One region of the Simplicispira piscis genome, then DNA from elsewhere that is predicted to be linked to it. Evidence: predicted binding sites of a transcription regulator. Region 1 holds the regulator's gene; each other region holds the start of a gene.

Region 1 (5,604 bases):
ACCTTCTTGTCGAACAGACCGACCCCGAACTCTTTGCTGCCATCCAGGCCGAAAACAAGCGCCAGGAAGAACACATCGAACTCATCGCCAGCGAAAACTACGCCTCCCCTGCCGTCATGTGGGCCCAGGGCACGCAGCTGACCAACAAATACGCTGAAGGCTACCCAGGCCGCCGCTACTACGGTGGCTGCGAGTACGTCGATGTCGCTGAGCAGCTGGCCATCGACCGCGTCAAGCAGATTTTTGGCGCTGACGCTGCCAACGTGCAGCCGCACTGCGGCGCCTCGGCCAACGAAGCCGTGTTCCTCGCTTTCTTGAAGCCTGGCGATACCATCATGGGTATGAGCCTGGCCGAAGGCGGTCACCTGACGCACGGCATGGCTCTGAACATGAGCGGCAAGTGGTTCAACGTTGTCTCTTACGGCCTGGACGCCAAAGAAGAGCTCGACTACGACGCCATGGAGCGCAAGGCGCACGAAACCAAACCCAAACTCATCATCGCTGGCGCATCGGCCTACAGCCTGCGCATCGACTTCGCACGCTTTGCCAAGGTAGCCAAAGATGTGGGTGCGATCTTCATGGTGGACATGGCGCACTACGCTGGCCTGATCGCTGCTGGCATCTACCCCAATCCCGTACCCCACGCCGACGTCGTCACATCCACCACGCACAAGAGCCTGCGCGGCCCGCGCGGCGGCATCATCTTGATGAAGGCCGAGCACGAGAAAGCCATCAACAGCGCCATCTTCCCTGGCCTGCAGGGTGGCCCGCTGATGCACGTGATTGCCGCCAAGGCCGTGGCTTTCAAGGAAGCGCTGCAGCCCGAATTCAAGGTATACCAGCAGCAGGTGTTGAAAAACGCCCAGATCGTCGCTGAAACCCTGACCCAGCGCGGCCTGCGCATCGTCAGTGGCCGCACTGAAAGCCACGTCATGCTGGTGGACCTGCGCGCCAAGGGCATCACCGGCAAGGAAGCCGAGACCGTTCTGGGCAGCGCCCACATGACCATCAACAAGAACGCTATTCCGAACGACCCGGAAAAGCCGATGGTGACCAGCGGCATCCGCGTGGGCACGCCTGCCATGACCACGCGCGGTTTCAAGGACGAAGAAGCACGCCTGACGGCCAATCTGCTGGCCGACGTGCTCGACAACCCGCGCGATGAAGCCCACATCGCCGCTGTGCGCGCCAAGGTCAACGCCTTGACCGCGCGCTTCCCGGTCTACCGCTAACCCTCCCCCGGCAGGCCCGCCATCGGCGCCGATACGATTCCTGATCCAAGGATGTACCGGCTCCGCCGGGCGGCGGGCGCTACCACCGAGAACACCCATGAAATGCCCCTTCTGCAGTCACCATGAAACCCAGGTCGTCGAGACCCGGGTGTCTGAAGACGGGGATTTCATCCGCCGCAGACGACGTTGCGCCACCTGCGAGAAACGCTTTACCACCTACGAGCGGCCTGAAGTCAGCTTTCCCGTCGTGGTCAAAAAAGACGGCCGACGCACCGACTACGCTCGGGCCAAGCTCATGGGGTCGTTCAATATTGCCTTGCGCAAGCGTCCGGTCAGCACGGCGCAGGTGGACTCTTCGATCGAACGGATTGAGGAAAACCTGCTCAACCTCGGGCAGCGCGAAATTCCGTCGAGCCGCATTGGCGAGCTGGTGATGCGCGAACTCAAGAAACTCGACAAGGTGGCCTATATCCGCTATGCCAGCGTCTACCGCAGCTTCGAGGACATTGACGAGTTCAAGACCCTCGTCGATGAAGTGCGGCAGTGAGCGCCTTTTATTGTCAAAATTGCTATTAATAATATAGCTATTTGCACTTATCTGTAAAGCGATAGAGGCATTTTTAGCCATTATTGGTGTCGCTTGCAGCTCTGCACAGCGCTCCACCCAGCGGCACAATGCCGTACCTGTGAAAACCCGCCATTTGCTGCAGCTTGTGCTGCTGTCCGCCCTGTGGGGCGCATCCTTTCTGTTCATCCGTGTGGCCAGTCCCGTGCTGGGACCCAACGTCACGGCGGCGCTGCGCATTGGCCTGGCAACGCTGACCTTGGCGGGCATCATGCGCGCCACGCGCGAACCCTGGCCCTGGCGGCACTGGCGCGAGCTGACTGGCCTGGGCATCATGACCGTGGCCCTGCCCTTCCTGCTCTATGCCTGGGCGGCGCTGCGGCTGCCTGCGGGGTACAGCTCGCTGCTCAACACCATGGTCGTTCCCTTTGGCGTACTGGCTTCAGCCTGGATGAAGGAGGACACCCTCAGCCTGCGCAAATGGCTGGGCTGCCTGTTCGGTTTTCTGGGTGTGGCATTCATCGTTCGGCTGGGGCCCGTCAACCCCACACCCGAGCTGGTGTGGGCCGCCCTGGCCTGCGTGGGCGCAGCAGCCTGCTACGGGATATGTACGCCGTGGATGAAGCGCAGCACCCAGCGCATCAGCCCGTTGGCGATTGCGGCCGGCATCCACGCCACGGCCCTGGTCATGCTGCTGCCGGGTGCCGCCTGGGACTGGCCACAGGCCCGCTTTACCGCCCCGGCGCTGGCTGCGGTGCTGGTGATGGGCGTGGTCACCTCGGGCTTGGCCTACTGGCTCAATCTGCGTGTGCTGAGCCAGATATCACCCGTTGCGGCCATGAGTTCGGCCTTCATGATTCCGCTGTTCGGTGTGACCTGGGGACACCTCTTCCTGGGCGAATCGCTGGGCCCGGGCATCTGGTGGGGCGGTGCACTGGTGCTGCTGGCCACCGCCCTCGTCACGGGCTTCAACCCGCTGCGCATTCTGGTGATCCTGCGCAAGCGCTGAATCCTGCGGCTAAGCCAGCGACGCCTTGATCGGCGGCACCGCCTGCACCACATCTCCGCACTGCGCACGGTGGCGCAGTGCGTGGTCCATCAGCACCAAGGCCAGCAGCGCCTCGGCAATGGGGGCAGCACGGATGCCCACACAAGGGTCGTGGCGGCCGCGGGTAGATACCTCGGCGCTCTGGCCATGGATGTCGATGGTTTCGCGGGGGCTGATGATGGAACTGGTGGGCTTGATGGCCATGCTCACCTCAATGTCCTGCCCCGTACTGATGCCGCCAAGCACGCCCCCCGCGTTGTTGTTGCGAAAACCCTCCGGCGTGAGCGAATCGCCGTGTGTCGTGCCTCGCTGCGCCACGCTGGCAAAACCAGCGCCAATCTCCACACCTTTCACAGCGTTGAGGCCCATCATGGCGTAAGCGATATCGGCGTCGAGCTTGTCGTACAAAGGCTCACCCAGGCCCACGGGCACGCCCGTGGCCTGCACGCGGATGCGGGCGCCACACGAGTCACCTGCCTTGCGCAGCGCGTCCATGTAGTCCTCAAAACGGGCCACGTCCTGCACAGGAGCAAAGAAGGGGTTGTTCGGCACATGGTCCCAGCTCTCAAACGGAATCTCCAGTTCACCCAGCTGCGTCATGCAGGCGCGCAATTGGGTGCCGTATTTTTCGGCCAGCCATTTGCGGGCGACCGCACCGGCTGCCACGGTAGGCGCCGTCATGCGCGCGGATGAACGCCCACCTCCGCGCGGGTCGCGCAGGCCGTATTTGTGCCAGTAGGCGTAGTCGGCATGGCCAGGACGAAAGGTCTGCAGAATGTCGCCATAGTCCTTGCTGCGCTGGTCCTGGTTGCGAATCAGCAGACCAATGGGCGTGCCAGTGGTGCGGCCCTCGTACACGCCGGAGAGAATCTCCACCGCATCGGGTTCGTTGCGCTGCGTGACATGGCGACTGGTGCCGGGTCGCCGACGGTCGAGGTCGACCTGGATGTCGGATTCAGACAGCAGCATGCCGGGTGGGCAACCGTCGATCACGCAGCCAATGGCCGGGCCGTGGGATTCACCAAAGTTGGTGACGCAAAAAAGAGTTCCGAAGGTGTTTCCGCTCATGGCGCACGATTATCCCTGAGCGCGGCAGCCCGCTGGCTCTGCAACAACGCACTATTGATTTAATAGCTACTAGCGCTTTACCATCAAGCGCTGCAGGCCAATTTCATTCAAATTTTCAAAAACTGCCTCAGCACCCTTCGGGCCAGCAGGCACCCACCGACCCCAGGTCAGGCCGCGTTTGCACCCTCTTCCGGCCAGTCACGGATGTAGGCCTTGAGCATCTTGTTCTCGAAGTTCTGGCTGTCCACCACAGCCTTGGCCACGTCGTAGAAACTGATCACACCCATGAGCATTTTTTTGTCCATCACCGGCATGTAGCGTGCGTGGCGGTCCAGCATCATGCGGCGCACCTCGTCCATGTCGGTTTCGGTGGTACAGGTCAGGGGGTGGTCATCCATGGCGGATCGCACCTGCAAGGTGCCCACGCTGCCCTTGTTCTTGACGATGGCCTGTATCACTTCGCGGAAGGTGAGCATGCCCACCAGGTCACCATGCTCCATCACAACGAGCGAACCAATGTCCTTCTCGGCCATGGCATCCACCGCAACTGCCAGTGGTTCGTCGGGGTGGACAGTAAAAAGGGTGCTGCCCTTGACGCGCAGGATGTCGCTGACTTTCATGGTGTAACTCCGAGTCGGCCCGGGGGCTCAATGCATGGGAAGGTCAAATATAGCCCACAATCCCGGGGCATTGCCCGCCGTTTGATACACCTTGGAGACATATTCATGCCCGGTTATGCCGATCCCGGCTTTGACACTCTGGCCCTGCACGCAGGTGCCACGCCCGACCCCGCAACCGGCGCACGCGCCGTACCCATTCACCTGACGACGTCCTTCGTCTTCGAGTCCAGCGACCACGCGGCGTCGCTGTTCAACATGGAACGCGGCGGCCATGTCTATTCGCGCATCAGCAACCCGACCAACGCCGTGCTGGAGCAGCGCATGGCCGCGCTCGAAGGCGGTGCGGGCGCCATCGCCGTGGCCAGCGGCCAGGCAGCGCTGCACCTGACCATCAGCACGTTGATGGGCGCGGGCTCGCACATCGTGGCGAGTACAGCGCTCTACGGCGGCTCGCAGAACCTGCTGCATTACACGCTGCGCCGCTTTGGCATCGAGACCACCTTCGTCAAGCCCGGCGACATCGACGCCTGGCGCGCCGCCATCCGTCCCAACACCAAATTGTTCTTCGGCGAGACCGTGGGCAACCCCGGCCTCGAGGTGCTCGACATCCCCACCGTGAGCGCCCTCGCCCATGAACACGGTATTCCCCTGCTGGTGGACTCGACCTTCACCACGCCCTGGCTGCTCAAGCCCTTCGCGCATGGTGCTGATCTGGTGTACCACTCGGCCACCAAGTTCCTCTCCGGCCACGGTACGGTGATCGGCGGCGTGGTGGTGGACAGCGGCGCGTTCGACTGGGAAGGCTCGGGGCGCTTCCCCGAGATGACCGAGCCCTACGAGGGTTTTCACAACATGGTATTCAGCGAGGAATCGACCGTGGGCGCCTTTTTGCTGCGCGCACGCCGCGAAGGCCTGCGCGATTTTGGCGCCTGCATGAGCCCGCACACCGCCTGGCTCATCCTGCAGGGCATAGAGACCTTGCCGCTGCGCATGGAACGCCACATGCGCAACACCGAAAAAGTGGTGCAATTCTTGGCCAGCCAGCCCTTCGTCGAGCGCGTGGGCCACCCG
Region 2 (5,604 bases), on a different contig from region 1:
GGCGTGCTGGTGGTTGACGAAGAAGTCACCGTGCGCATGGCCAACCCGGCGGGGCTGTCGCTGCTGGGTTGCCCGTCCGGCTCGGACCCTCCATTCACATTGCACCAGGCTGCAGCATGGCAGGCACTGGTGGCTCTGGCGCGCCGCTCCTTTCGCCTGGACCAGCCCCAGACCGCCGACCTGAACCTGCTGAATGAAGGACAAAGCCCCGTCGGCCTGCATGTACGCACCTGGCTGACCTCGCCAAAACAAAGCGCTGCCGGTGTGCCGGGCGCCCGTTTGTGTGTGATGTTCCTGCACGATCTGCGTGAGATGGAAGCGCGTCTGCGCACCGAAAAACTGGCGGCCATGGGCCGCATGTCGGCCGCCGTGGCGCACGAGATCCGCAATCCACTGGCGGCCATCATGCAGGCCAATGCCCTGTTGGAAGAAGACCTGGAGCAACCCGCACAAAAGCGCCTGAGCCAGATGGTGCAGCAAAACGCCGACCGCCTGGCCCGCATTGCCGAGGAAATCCTTGACATCGCGCGCGTGCAGCACCAGATCAGCCACGCCCCGGCGTCCACCTTGACGCTCGATTCCAGCGTGGCACAGATCTGGCAGGACTGGAGCAGCCACGACCCGGCCCACCGCCAGGGCCGTGTGACGCTCATGGCTGGCGAGGTGCACGTGGAGTTCGATACCGAACACCTGCGCCGTGTGCTGGTGAACCTGCTCGACAATGCCTTGCGCTACAAGAGTAGCGAGACCGATGCGTTGCAGCTGAGTACCCGCATCAGCGCCCCCGGCCAGGCCTGCGTACAGGTCTGGAGCGATGGAGCGCCCATGGACCAATCGGTGGAGCGCCATCTGTTCGAGCCCTTCTTTTCATCCGAAAGCCGATCCAGCGGCCTGGGCCTGTACATTTGCCGCGAACTGTGTGAGCGGCATGGCGCCGCCATCAGCTACCAGCGCACCAGCCGCCCCACCTCCCGGGGCGACATCGAGGGCAATGCCTTCACAGTGAGCTTCCGCCAGGTCGGGCGGCTGCAAGAGTCGGCCTCCCTGTTTGACACCATTGTGGTTTGATATGTCCCTAAATGCCCCTGCGGCCTCCATCCTGGTGGTCGACGACGAACCCGACCTGCGCACCCTGTACGAGTTGACCCTGTTGCGCGAGGGCTACCGCGTCGACACCGCCGCGACTTTGCTCGAGGCGCGCCAGCAACTGCAGGCCAAACGCTTTGACGTGGTCATCAGCGATATGCGCCTGCCCGACGGTTTTGGCATGGAACTGCTGCAAGATCTGCGCGACCAGCAGCGGCGCGAGCGCTGCGTGGTGATGACGGCCTACGGCTCTGCAGAAAATGCCGTGGAAGCCCTGCGTTCAGGCGCCTTCGACTACCTCACCAAACCGGTCGATCTCAAGCAGTTCCGCTCTGTCGTGGCCTCTGCGGTGCAAGGGGGCGATGCGGTTCCCCCGCCGCGCAGCACCCGCAGCAGCCCCGCCCGCGACGGCGCCACCGACTCCGGAGTCCCTTGCAGCCTGTCGATGGCCCGCCTGGTGGGAGAGTCCGAGGCCATGCGCAACGTCAAACAGCGTGTGGCCAAGGTGGCGCGTGGCATGGCGCCCGTGCTCATCCGGGGCGAGTCGGGTACGGGCAAGGAGCTGATCGCCCGCGCCCTGCATGCCAGCAGCCAGCGCGCCAGCGGCCCCCTGGTGGCCGTCAACTGCGGCGCCATCCCTGAAAATTTGCTGGAAGCCGAATTTTTCGGCGCCCGCAAGGGCTCCTATACAGGCGCGACGCAAGACCGCCAGGGGTACTTTCAGGCCGCGCAGGGCGGCACTCTGTTTCTGGACGAAATCGGGGACCTGCCACTGGCCATGCAGTCCAAGCTGTTGCGCGCCATCCAGGAGCGCAGCGTGCGCCCGCTGGGCTCCACCCAGGAAGAAACCGTGGATGTACGCATCGTCAGCGCCACGCACCACGACCTGGCCTCGGCCGTGCAGACGGGACGATTCCGGCAGGATTTGTACTATCGGCTCAACGTCATCGAAATTTTCATCCCCCCGCTGCGCGAGCGACGCGAAGACCTACCCGCTCTGTGCGAGGCTTTGCTGGCGCGCATTGCGCTGGAGTCGGGAGGCCCCGTGCCCCAGCTCACCCCGCAAGCGCTGGCCGCCATCACCACCCACGCCCTGCCCGGCAATGTGCGCGAGCTGGAGAACCTGCTGCACCGCGCCGTGGCGCTGAGCGAAGGCGATGTGCTCACGGTGGAAGCCGCAGGCCCGTCGGCTGCCGACCGTGCCTTCGATGCAACCCCTGCAGCACCCCCCATCACCCCCGGCAACCCGGCCCCCACGTCTACCACCGCCGAGCTTCCCCATGACCTGCAGGCCTGGCTCGACCAGCAGGAGCGTGACATTCTGGTGCGCGCACTGCAAGCAGCCCATTTCAACCGCACCGCCACAGCGGCCCGACTGGGCATCAGCCTGCGCCAGATCCGCTACCGCATCGCGCGCCTGAACATTACCGCGCCCAATGACGACAACAACGCCGACGCAGAATCCTGAAACCCCGACACCTTCCGTCTGGGTGCAGGGCTGGCACGGCAGCGCCCGGCACTTGGCTTCGCCCAACTACGGCCCCCGACCTGCACAGGCGCAGATTGATCTGATCGTAGTGCATTCCATCAGCCTGCCGCCCGGCCAGTACGGCGGCCAGGCCGTGCAAGACCTTTTCCTGAACCGCCTGGACTGGGACGCCCACCCTTACTACCAGAGCATCCGGGGCCTGCAGGTTTCAGCCCATTTCTTTATCGAGCGCGATGGCACGCTCTGGCAGTTTGTCGATTGCGACCAGCGCGCCTGGCATGCAGGGGCATCCCAATACCGCGGACGCAGCCAATGCAACGACGATTCGATCGGCATCGAGCTCGAAGGGCTGGAGGGTGCAACGTTCGAACCTGCCCAGTACAACGCCCTGGCACGGCTGTGTACCGACCTGGCACAGCGCTATCCCATTGCCCACATCGCAGGCCACGAGCACATCGCACCCGGCCGCAAGGCCGACCCAGGGCCAGGGTTTCAGTGGCCGCAACTGCAGCGCCTGCTGGCGTGGGATGCACGCCGCTTCCCAGCCCACACCCTGCAGCCACTGCGCTGATACGCCCCGGCCTACAAAAAAAATAGCAGCAGGACGCCTGAATCAAGGCGTCCGCGCCGTCCCCGCACCTCGCAGGGGCGGTTTTCCTGCGCCCCTGCGGCAACCCAGCCAGTACGATCTCCAGCCCAAAAATACACTACATATAGTGTATTAATTTAAATTTCACATCACCTATAGTGTGAAATTGATTATCATCAATCAATTCACCGCCCGTCTTTCGGCGGCCTGTTCGGGCGCCAGAGACCTCTATCACCCCTTCGACGAGAGGACGCCATGCAAGCTGCCACCCCCATCTCCACCACGCCCATTGCGCCCCTTGTTGCAGGGGCGCACACACCAGCCCGCCTGTCTGCGGCGGCCTCCGACTTATCGCACTACCAGATCCTCCGGCGCAACGGCGCCGTGGTGCCGTTTGTCCCGCAGAAGATTGCCGTCGCCATGATGAAAGCCTTTCTGGCGGTGCACGGCACCCAAGGTGCAGCCTCGGCCAGCGTGCGCGAGGTGGTGGATCAGCTCACGCAGGCCGTGGTACGCGCGCTCATGCGTTCGCGTCCGGGCGGCGGCACCTTCCACATTGAAGATGTGCAAGACCAGGTGGAGCTGTGCCTGATGCGCGGCGAACACCACGAGGTCGCTCGCGCCTACGTGCTGTACCGCGAACGCCGCACCCAGGAGCGCGCACGCCAGACCGAAACCCAGGCGCCCAGCACCCCGGCGCTGCATGTCATCGATGGCGACCAACGTGTCGCACTCGACATGAACCGTTTGCGCGGCCTGATCGAGTCCGCGTGCGCGGGGCTGGGCACTGATGTCCAGGCTGAACCCATCGTGCAGGAAACCCTGCGCAATCTCTACGATGGTGTGCCGCTGGAAGAAGTACACAAAGCCGCCATCCTGGCCGCACGCACGCTGATCGAGAAAGACCCCGACTACAGCTTTGCCACGGCCCGATTGCTGCTGCACACCATTTCCCGCGAAGTGCTGGGCCGCGAAGTGGCACAAGGGGATATGGCGCAGGCCTATGCAGACTACTTTCCACAATGCATCCGCAAAGGCGTCGAGAACCAGCTGCTTGACGAACGCCTGCTGCAGTTCGACCTGACCCGCCTCGGTGCGGCCCTTGAGGCCGGGCGCGACCTGCAGTTCGATTACCTGGGCCTGCAAACGCTCTATGACCGCTACTTCCTCCACGTGCGCAAGACGCGCATTGAACTGCCCCAGGTCTTTTTCATGCGTGTGGCCATGGGGCTGGCGCTGGGCGAGATTGACCGCGAAGCCCGCGCCATCGAATTTTATGAAGTGCTCTCGCGCTTCGACTTCATGTCGAGCACGCCCACCTTGTTCAACAGTGGCACGCTGCGCTCCCAGCTGTCGAGCTGCTACCTGACAACGGTGCCTGACGATCTTGATGGCATCTACGAATCCATCAAGGAAAACGCCTTGCTGTCCAAGTACGCCGGCGGTCTGGGCAACGACTGGACGCGCGTGCGCGCCTTGGGCAGCCACATCAAGGGTACGAACGGCGAATCGCAAGGCGTGGTGCCTTTCCTCAAGGTGGTGAATGACACGGCCGTCGCGGTGAACCAGGGCGGCAAGCGCAAAGGCGCTGTGTGCGCCTACCTGGAGACCTGGCACCTGGACATCGAGGAGTTTCTGGAGCTGCGCAAGAACACCGGCGACGACCGCAGGCGCACGCACGACATGAACACGGCCAACTGGATTCCCGACCTGTTCATGCGCCGTGTGCTGGAAAAAGGCCAGTGGACGCTGTTCTCCCCCTCCGATGTCCCCGACCTGCACGATCTGTTCGGCAGCGCATTCGAAACAGCCTACGTGGCCTATGAAGCGAAGGCCGCCCGTGGCGAGATCAAGCCCAGCAAAACCATCCAGGCGACCGACCTGTGGCGCAAGATGCTGACCATGCTGTTCGAGACTGGGCACCCCTGGATCACCTTCAAGGATGCCTGCAATGTGCGCTCGCCACAGCAGCATGTGGGCGTGGTGCATTCGAGCAACCTGTGCACCGAGATCACGCTCAACACCAGCGACAGCGAAACGGCCGTCTGCAACCTCGGTTCGGTCAACCTGCTCAACCATCTGATCCGCAACGCGGATGGCCAACTGGCGCTCGATCACGCCAAGCTGCGCCGCACCGTGGGCATTGCCATGCGCATGCTCGACAACGTCATCGACATCAACTACTACGCGGTGAAAAAGGCGCGTGATGCCAATCTACGCCACCGTCCGGTAGGCCTGGGCCTCATGGCGTTCCAGGACGCGCTGTACGAGCTACGCATTCCCTACGCCAGTGAGGAAGCCGTGGAGTTTGCCGACCGCTCCATGGAAGCCATCTGCTACTACGCCTACTGGGCCTCGACCGATCTCGCAGCCGAGCGGGGTTGCTATTCCAGCTACCGCGGCTCACTGTGGGAACGGGGCATTCTGCCGCTCGACTCGC
Region 3 (5,604 bases), on a different contig from region 1:
GCAGTCACCACGGGCACCGGCACGGGCCGGTGCGGGGGGTGGCGTTGCAGGTCAACGGCCACTGGGGGTTTCAGCAAAGAATTGGCGCTCGTGGTGCTCGCCCTGCTTGCCGATGTTGAAACTGGCGACCGGGCGGTGGTAGCCCATCACGCGGGTCCAGACTTCGCAGGGCTGGCGCTCGGCGTCGCTCAGTTGCACGTCGGACAAGGCTTGGTGCTCGGTGGTGGAAAAGTGGCTCATGGATGTTCTCCTTCAGGGTGAAAAGGGGGCATGCCGCAGCGTGTGCTGCGCCGCCCGGGGGCAACGGAGGGGCAAGGTCCCGCCGTTGATTTACTATTGAATCAATAGCTGCTTGCGCTTGATGGACAAGCGCTAGATGCCAATTTGACTCATATTTTTTGCATCACTGCATTCACGCCGCGAGTGCGGTGCGCTTGGCCTGCAGGCGCTCTTCGTCGCAGGTGGGGCAGAACTTGTGCTCGCCCGCCAGGTAGCCGTGCGTGGGGCAGATCGAGAACGTGGGCGTGACCGTGATGTAGGGCAGGCGAAAGCGCGTGAGCGAACGCTTGACCAGATCGCGGCAGGCGGCGCCGCTCGACAGCCGCTCGCCCATGTACAGGTGCAGCACGGTGCCGCCGGTGTATTTGCTCTGCAGCAGCTCCTGGCGCGCCAGGGCTTCGAACGGGTCGTCCGTCCAGCCCACGGGCAACTGTGAGGAGTTGGTGTAGTACGGCTTGTCCGCCGTGCCCGCCTGCACGATGGCGGGCCAGCGCTTTTTGTCCTCTTTGGCAAAGCGGTAGGTCGTGCCTTCGGCGGGCGTGGCCTCCAGGTTGTAGAGGTGGCCGGTTTCCTCCTGGAACTGCGTCATGCGTTCGCGCACATGGTCGAGCAGGCGCACGGCCAGCTGGTGGCCGCGCTCGCTGGTGATGTCGTGCGCGTCGCCGGTGAAGTTGCGCACCATTTCGTTGATGCCGTTCACGCCCAGCGTGCTGAAGTGGTTGCGCAGCGTGCCCAGGTAGCGCTTGGTGTAGGGGAACAGGCCCTGGTCCATGAGGCGCTGGATCAGCTTGCGTTTGATCTCCAGGCTCTGCTTGCCCAATTCGAGCAGGCGGTCCAGCGCGGCCAGCAGCGCGGGCTCGTCGCCTGCGTGCAAATAGCCCAACCGCGCGCAGTTGATGGTCACCACGCCCAGGCTGCCGGTCTGCTCGGCGCTGCCAAACAGGCCGTTGCCGCGCTTCAAGAGTTCACGCAGATCCAGCTGCAGCCGACAGCACATGGAGCGCACCATGTTGGGCTCCAGCTCGGAGTTGATGAAGTTCTGGAAGTACGGCAGGCCGTACTTGGCGGTCATCTCGAACAGCAGTTGTGCGTTCTCGCTCTCCCACGGGAAGTCTTTGGTGATGTTGTAGGTGGGGATGGGAAAGGTGAACACGCGGCCCTTGGCGTCGCCCGTGGTCATGACGTCGATGTAGGCGCGGTTGATGAGGTCCATCTCGGCCTGCAGATCGCCATAGCAGAACGGCATTTCCTTGCCCGCAATCACCGGCACCTGCTCGCGCAGGTCGTCGGGGCAAATCCAGTCGAAGGTGAGGTTGGTAAACGGCGTTTGCGTGCCCCAGCGGGACGGCACGTTGAGGTTGTAGACCAGCTCCTGGATGCACTGGCGCACGCTGGCGTAGTTCATGGCATCGACCCGCACATAGGGCGCCATGTAGGTGTCGAACGACGAAAACGCCTGCGCGCCGGCCCACTCGTTTTGCAGCGTTCCCAGGAAGTTGACGATCTGCCCCACGGCGGAACTCATGTGTTTGGGTGGCCCGGCCTCGACCTTGCCGGGCACGCCGTTCAGGCCTTCGTTGAGCAACGTGCGCAGCGACCAGCCCGCGCAGTAGCCGCTGAGCATGTCGAGGTCGTGGATGTGGATGTCGCCATTGCGGTGCGCCTCGCCAATTTCTGGCGTGTAGACGTGCGAGAGCCAGTAGTTGGCCGTGACCTTGCCCGCCACGTTGAGGATCAGGCCACCGAGCGAATAGCCCTGGTTGGCGTTGGCGTTCACGCGCCAGTCGGCGCGGGTGAGGTATTCGTTGATGGAGGACTCCACGTTCACCAGCGTCTGGTGGTCGGCGCGCAAGGTGGCGTGGCGGTCGCGGTAGGCGATGTAGGCGCGGGCGGTGGCCAGGTGGTTGGCGGCGATCAGGGTCTGCTCGACCACGTCCTGGATCTGCTCGATGCCCGGCGCTTCGCCATGGAAGCGGTGGACGAGCACCTTGTCCACCTGCGCGGCCAGCAGGGCGGCTTCGTCGCCCGCAAATTCGCCGGTGGCGGCGCCTGCACGCTCAATGGCCGAGAGGATCTTGCGGGCGTCAAAAGGGGCGCGCTCTGCGCTGCGTTTGATGACCTCGCGGGGCAAGGCGGTGACCGGGGTATCCATGGGCGTCTCCATCGTTGGAATGCAGCAAAACACTACATATAGCGTTCACAATACATTCAACACACTACAGGTAGTTTGATGAAGAACAAACAAGCCCGCCACGGCAAGGCGCCGAGGCGGGCCTGGAACGGGCCGGAACACCTTGCTGGGCGCGGCTTACAGCGCCTCGATGCGCGGGTAGAAGTCGTGGTTCTCGCGCTGCATGCGTTCGTGCACCATGCGCAACACCTGGTTGGCATCGTCGCGAAAGCCCTGCTCGTCGCGGCGCACGCTCTCAGGCCGGTTCCAGCGGCGGGCAAAGGCCTCATAGGCCTGGGCAATGGGGCCCATGTCGCGCTGGTACTGCTGGCCCATGCGGGCCAGTTCGGCATTGCTGCCGCGCTGCAGGGCTGGGTACAGGGCCTGGTCTTCTACCGCCAGGTGCAGCTTGATGGTGGAGCTCATGGTCACCACCAGCCGGGCGATCTCGGTGGCGTTGTGCGCTACCCCCGCGTGCGCCAGGCGGCGCAGCGTGGCAATGCTGCCCAGAATGTTGACGTGCTGGTGCTTGAATTTGTCGATGTTCATGGTGAAAGCTCCCAAGGGTGATGAAAACAGGGGCACGTAGGCATGAAGCCGCCGTGGACTGCTACTCTTTTGCACACTTCGGGCCAGCCCAGGCCGCCATAAGAATCAAGGGTTTACACCAATCGCGGTTATCTTTACCCTCCAAATCAATGGTCATTGATACCATCGAAGGGTTATGAATACCCTTTTTGAAGCCCCCTGGCTGGCCGACCTGACCACCGAATTGCCGCCCAACGTGCGCCTGCAACGCCTGATCGGCGGCCTGCGCGCACACTTTTGCTGCGGCGCCGTGGCCCTGCTGCGGCTGGAAGAAGAACACCTGCGCCCGGTGGTGGTCGATGGCCTGGTGAGCGAATCACTGGGCCGCCGTTTTGCCGTGCACCAGCACCCCCGCCTGGCGGCCCTGCTGGCACGCAGCGAGGTCACCTGCTTCGACCACGACAGCACCTTGCCCGACCCCTACGACGGCCTGCTCGACGCCCTGGTGGGCGAACCCCTGCCAGTGCACGACTGCATGGGCGTGGCGCTGCGCATGGACGGGCGCCCCTGGGGCGTGCTGACGCTCGACGCGCTGCAGACCGGCACCTTTGACGACGCTGCACGCGCTGCGCTGGCGCAGTGCGCGGTGCACGTTGAGGCCGCCATCCGCATGACCCGCCTGGAGCAGGAGAACCAGGCCCTGAGCCGCGCCGGCAGCCCCTATGCGGGCGACGCCACCGACGAGCCCGCACTGCGCGCCGCGCTGGACGAGGGCGAAATCCTGGGCCAAAGCGAAGTGCTGACGCGCCTGCTGCAAGAGATGAAACTGGTCGCCACCTCGGACCTGCCGGTGCTGCTGCTGGGCGAGACCGGCGTGGGCAAAGAGCTGTTTGCGCGCCTGCTGCACCGCCACTCGCCGCGCCGGCACAAGCCGCTGGTGCACGTGAACTGCGCCGCGCTGCCCGAATCGCTGGCCGAGAGCGAGCTGTTCGGCCACCGCCGGGGCGCCTTCTCGGGCGCGGTCACCGACCGGCCCGGGCGCTTCGAGGCGGCCGAAGGCGGCACACTGTTCCTCGACGAAGTGGGCGAGCTGCCCCTGAGCGTGCAGGCCAAGCTGCTGCGCACGCTGCAGAACGGCGAAATCCAGCGCCTGGGCGCCGACGAACCCCGCCGCGTCAACGTGCGCGTGGTGGCTGCCACCAACCGCCACCTGCGCGACCTGGTGGCCGCCGGGAGTTTCCGCGCCGACCTGTACCACCGCCTCTCGGTCTACCCCGTGCCCATACCGCCGCTGCGCGAACGCGAGGGCGATGTGCTGCTGTTGGCCGGGCGCTTTCTGGAGCAGAACCGCGCCCGCCTGGGGCTGCGCAGCCTGCGCCTGTCCAGCGCGGCCCAGGCGGCGCTGCGCGGCTACCACTGGCCGGGCAACATCCGCGAGCTCGAGCATGTGATCAGCCGCGCCGCCCTCAAGACCCTGAGCCGGGGCGCCAGCCGCCATGCCATCGTGACGCTGGAGCCCGAGGTGCTCGACCTGGACGCCCTGCAGGGCGCGGGCGCACTGCCCGCTGCTGCGGCACCTTTGCCGCCCACCGCCTTGCCCGCAGCGGCCCCTGCGGCCCGCACGCTGCGCGAAGCCATCGACACCTGCCAGCGCCAAAGCATCCAGGCCGCCCTGGAGCAGCACCAGGGCCACTGGGCCAACGCAGCACGCCAGCTGGGCCTGGACGCCAGCAACCTGCACAAGCTGGCGCGGCGCCTGGGGCTCAAGTAAAACTATTGTTTTGATAGCTTCCACCGATTGATGGATAAGCGTTTACAGCACTTTTACCCCATTCTTTGTACGCCGCCATCCACTGGCCCACTGAGGAACGCCACAGTTGATGCTCTGCCTTGCGGGGCGTAGCCTTGGCTGCGCGTCCGGCGATGTGATCCGGACAACATATTCCAACGGAGGGACAAGCATGCAACTCATTTCTGTGCGCAGCCTGGCGGCCCGGCTTTCGCTGGGTTTTGGTGTGATTCTGGCGCTGCTGCTGGGCATGGCCGTGCTCTCGCTGCTGCGCATGCAGGCGCTGTCGGCCACGCTGGAGGACATCACCGTGCACAGCGCCGCACGCTCGCAAACGCTGGATGTGATGGGGCGCAGCGTCTCGCGTTATGTGCAGACGCTGGGCGATCTGGCCAACACCGACCTCGAAGGCGGCCCCGCCGTGCTGGCGCAGGCGCGCAGCACGCTGGCCCAATACGACGCAGCGCAGGCGCAGCTGGAAACCCTGCTGGCGGGCGACACCCCAGCGCTGGCTTTGCTGGCGCCCGTCAAGACCACGGGCGCCGCCGCACGCGAACTGCTGGCGCTGGGCGAGCAACTGACCGCCGGGCGGGGCGACGCGGCCATGGCCTTCCAGGTGCGCAACGAATACGGCAAGGACACCTTGCAATGGAGCGCACGCCAGCAGGCCTGGGGCAATGCCGTGGACGCCCTGAGCGACTGGCAGGACGCCGCCAACGCCACCAGCTCGGCGCTGGCCACGGCCGATGCCCGCACAGCGCGCGTGCTGATCATCGTCGGCGCGCTGGTGGCCTTTGCGTTTGGCAGTGCCCTGGCCTGGTGGCTGGTGCGCGACACC

The links. The regulator NrdR, encoded in region 1, represses ribonucleotide reductase genes. The targets are predictions, from matches to a motif close to CACNANATNTNGTG.
Region 2: the regulator NrdR is predicted to act here: its motif matches at 3,281-3,294, upstream of ACYVOC_RS13915 (ribonucleoside-diphosphate reductase subunit alpha).
Region 3: the regulator NrdR is predicted to act here: its motif matches at 2,462-2,475, upstream of ACYVOC_RS14885 (ribonucleoside triphosphate reductase).

Annotation. Positions count from the first base shown of each region.
Region 1 covers NZ_BAAGQN010000017.1:6,690-12,293, reverse strand. The annotation lists gene glyA (serine hydroxymethyltransferase) at 1-1,232, shown strand, start outside; gene nrdR (transcriptional regulator NrdR) at 1,330-1,779, shown strand; gene ACYVOC_RS12750 (DMT family transporter) at 1,919-2,806, shown strand; gene aroC (chorismate synthase) at 2,816-3,913, opposite strand; gene ACYVOC_RS12740 (CBS domain-containing protein) at 4,081-4,533, opposite strand; gene ACYVOC_RS12735 (O-acetylhomoserine aminocarboxypropyltransferase) at 4,639-5,604, shown strand, end outside.
Region 2 covers NZ_BAAGQN010000018.1:87,200-92,803, reverse strand. The annotation lists gene ACYVOC_RS13930 (sensor histidine kinase) at 1-1,068, shown strand, start outside; gene ACYVOC_RS13925 (sigma-54-dependent transcriptional regulator) at 1,070-2,554, shown strand; gene ampD (1,6-anhydro-N-acetylmuramyl-L-alanine amidase AmpD) at 2,523-3,146, shown strand; gene ACYVOC_RS13915 (ribonucleoside-diphosphate reductase subunit alpha) at 3,420-5,604, shown strand, end outside.
Region 3 covers NZ_BAAGQN010000019.1:4,369-9,972, forward strand. The annotation lists gene ACYVOC_RS14875 (anaerobic ribonucleoside-triphosphate reductase activating protein) at 1-8, opposite strand, end outside; gene nrdD (anaerobic ribonucleoside-triphosphate reductase) at 52-240, opposite strand; gene ACYVOC_RS14885 (ribonucleoside triphosphate reductase) at 413-2,431, opposite strand; gene ACYVOC_RS14890 (hemerythrin domain-containing protein) at 2,588-2,998, opposite strand; gene norR (nitric oxide reductase transcriptional regulator NorR) at 3,174-4,748, shown strand; gene ACYVOC_RS14900 (methyl-accepting chemotaxis protein) at 4,939-5,604, shown strand, end outside.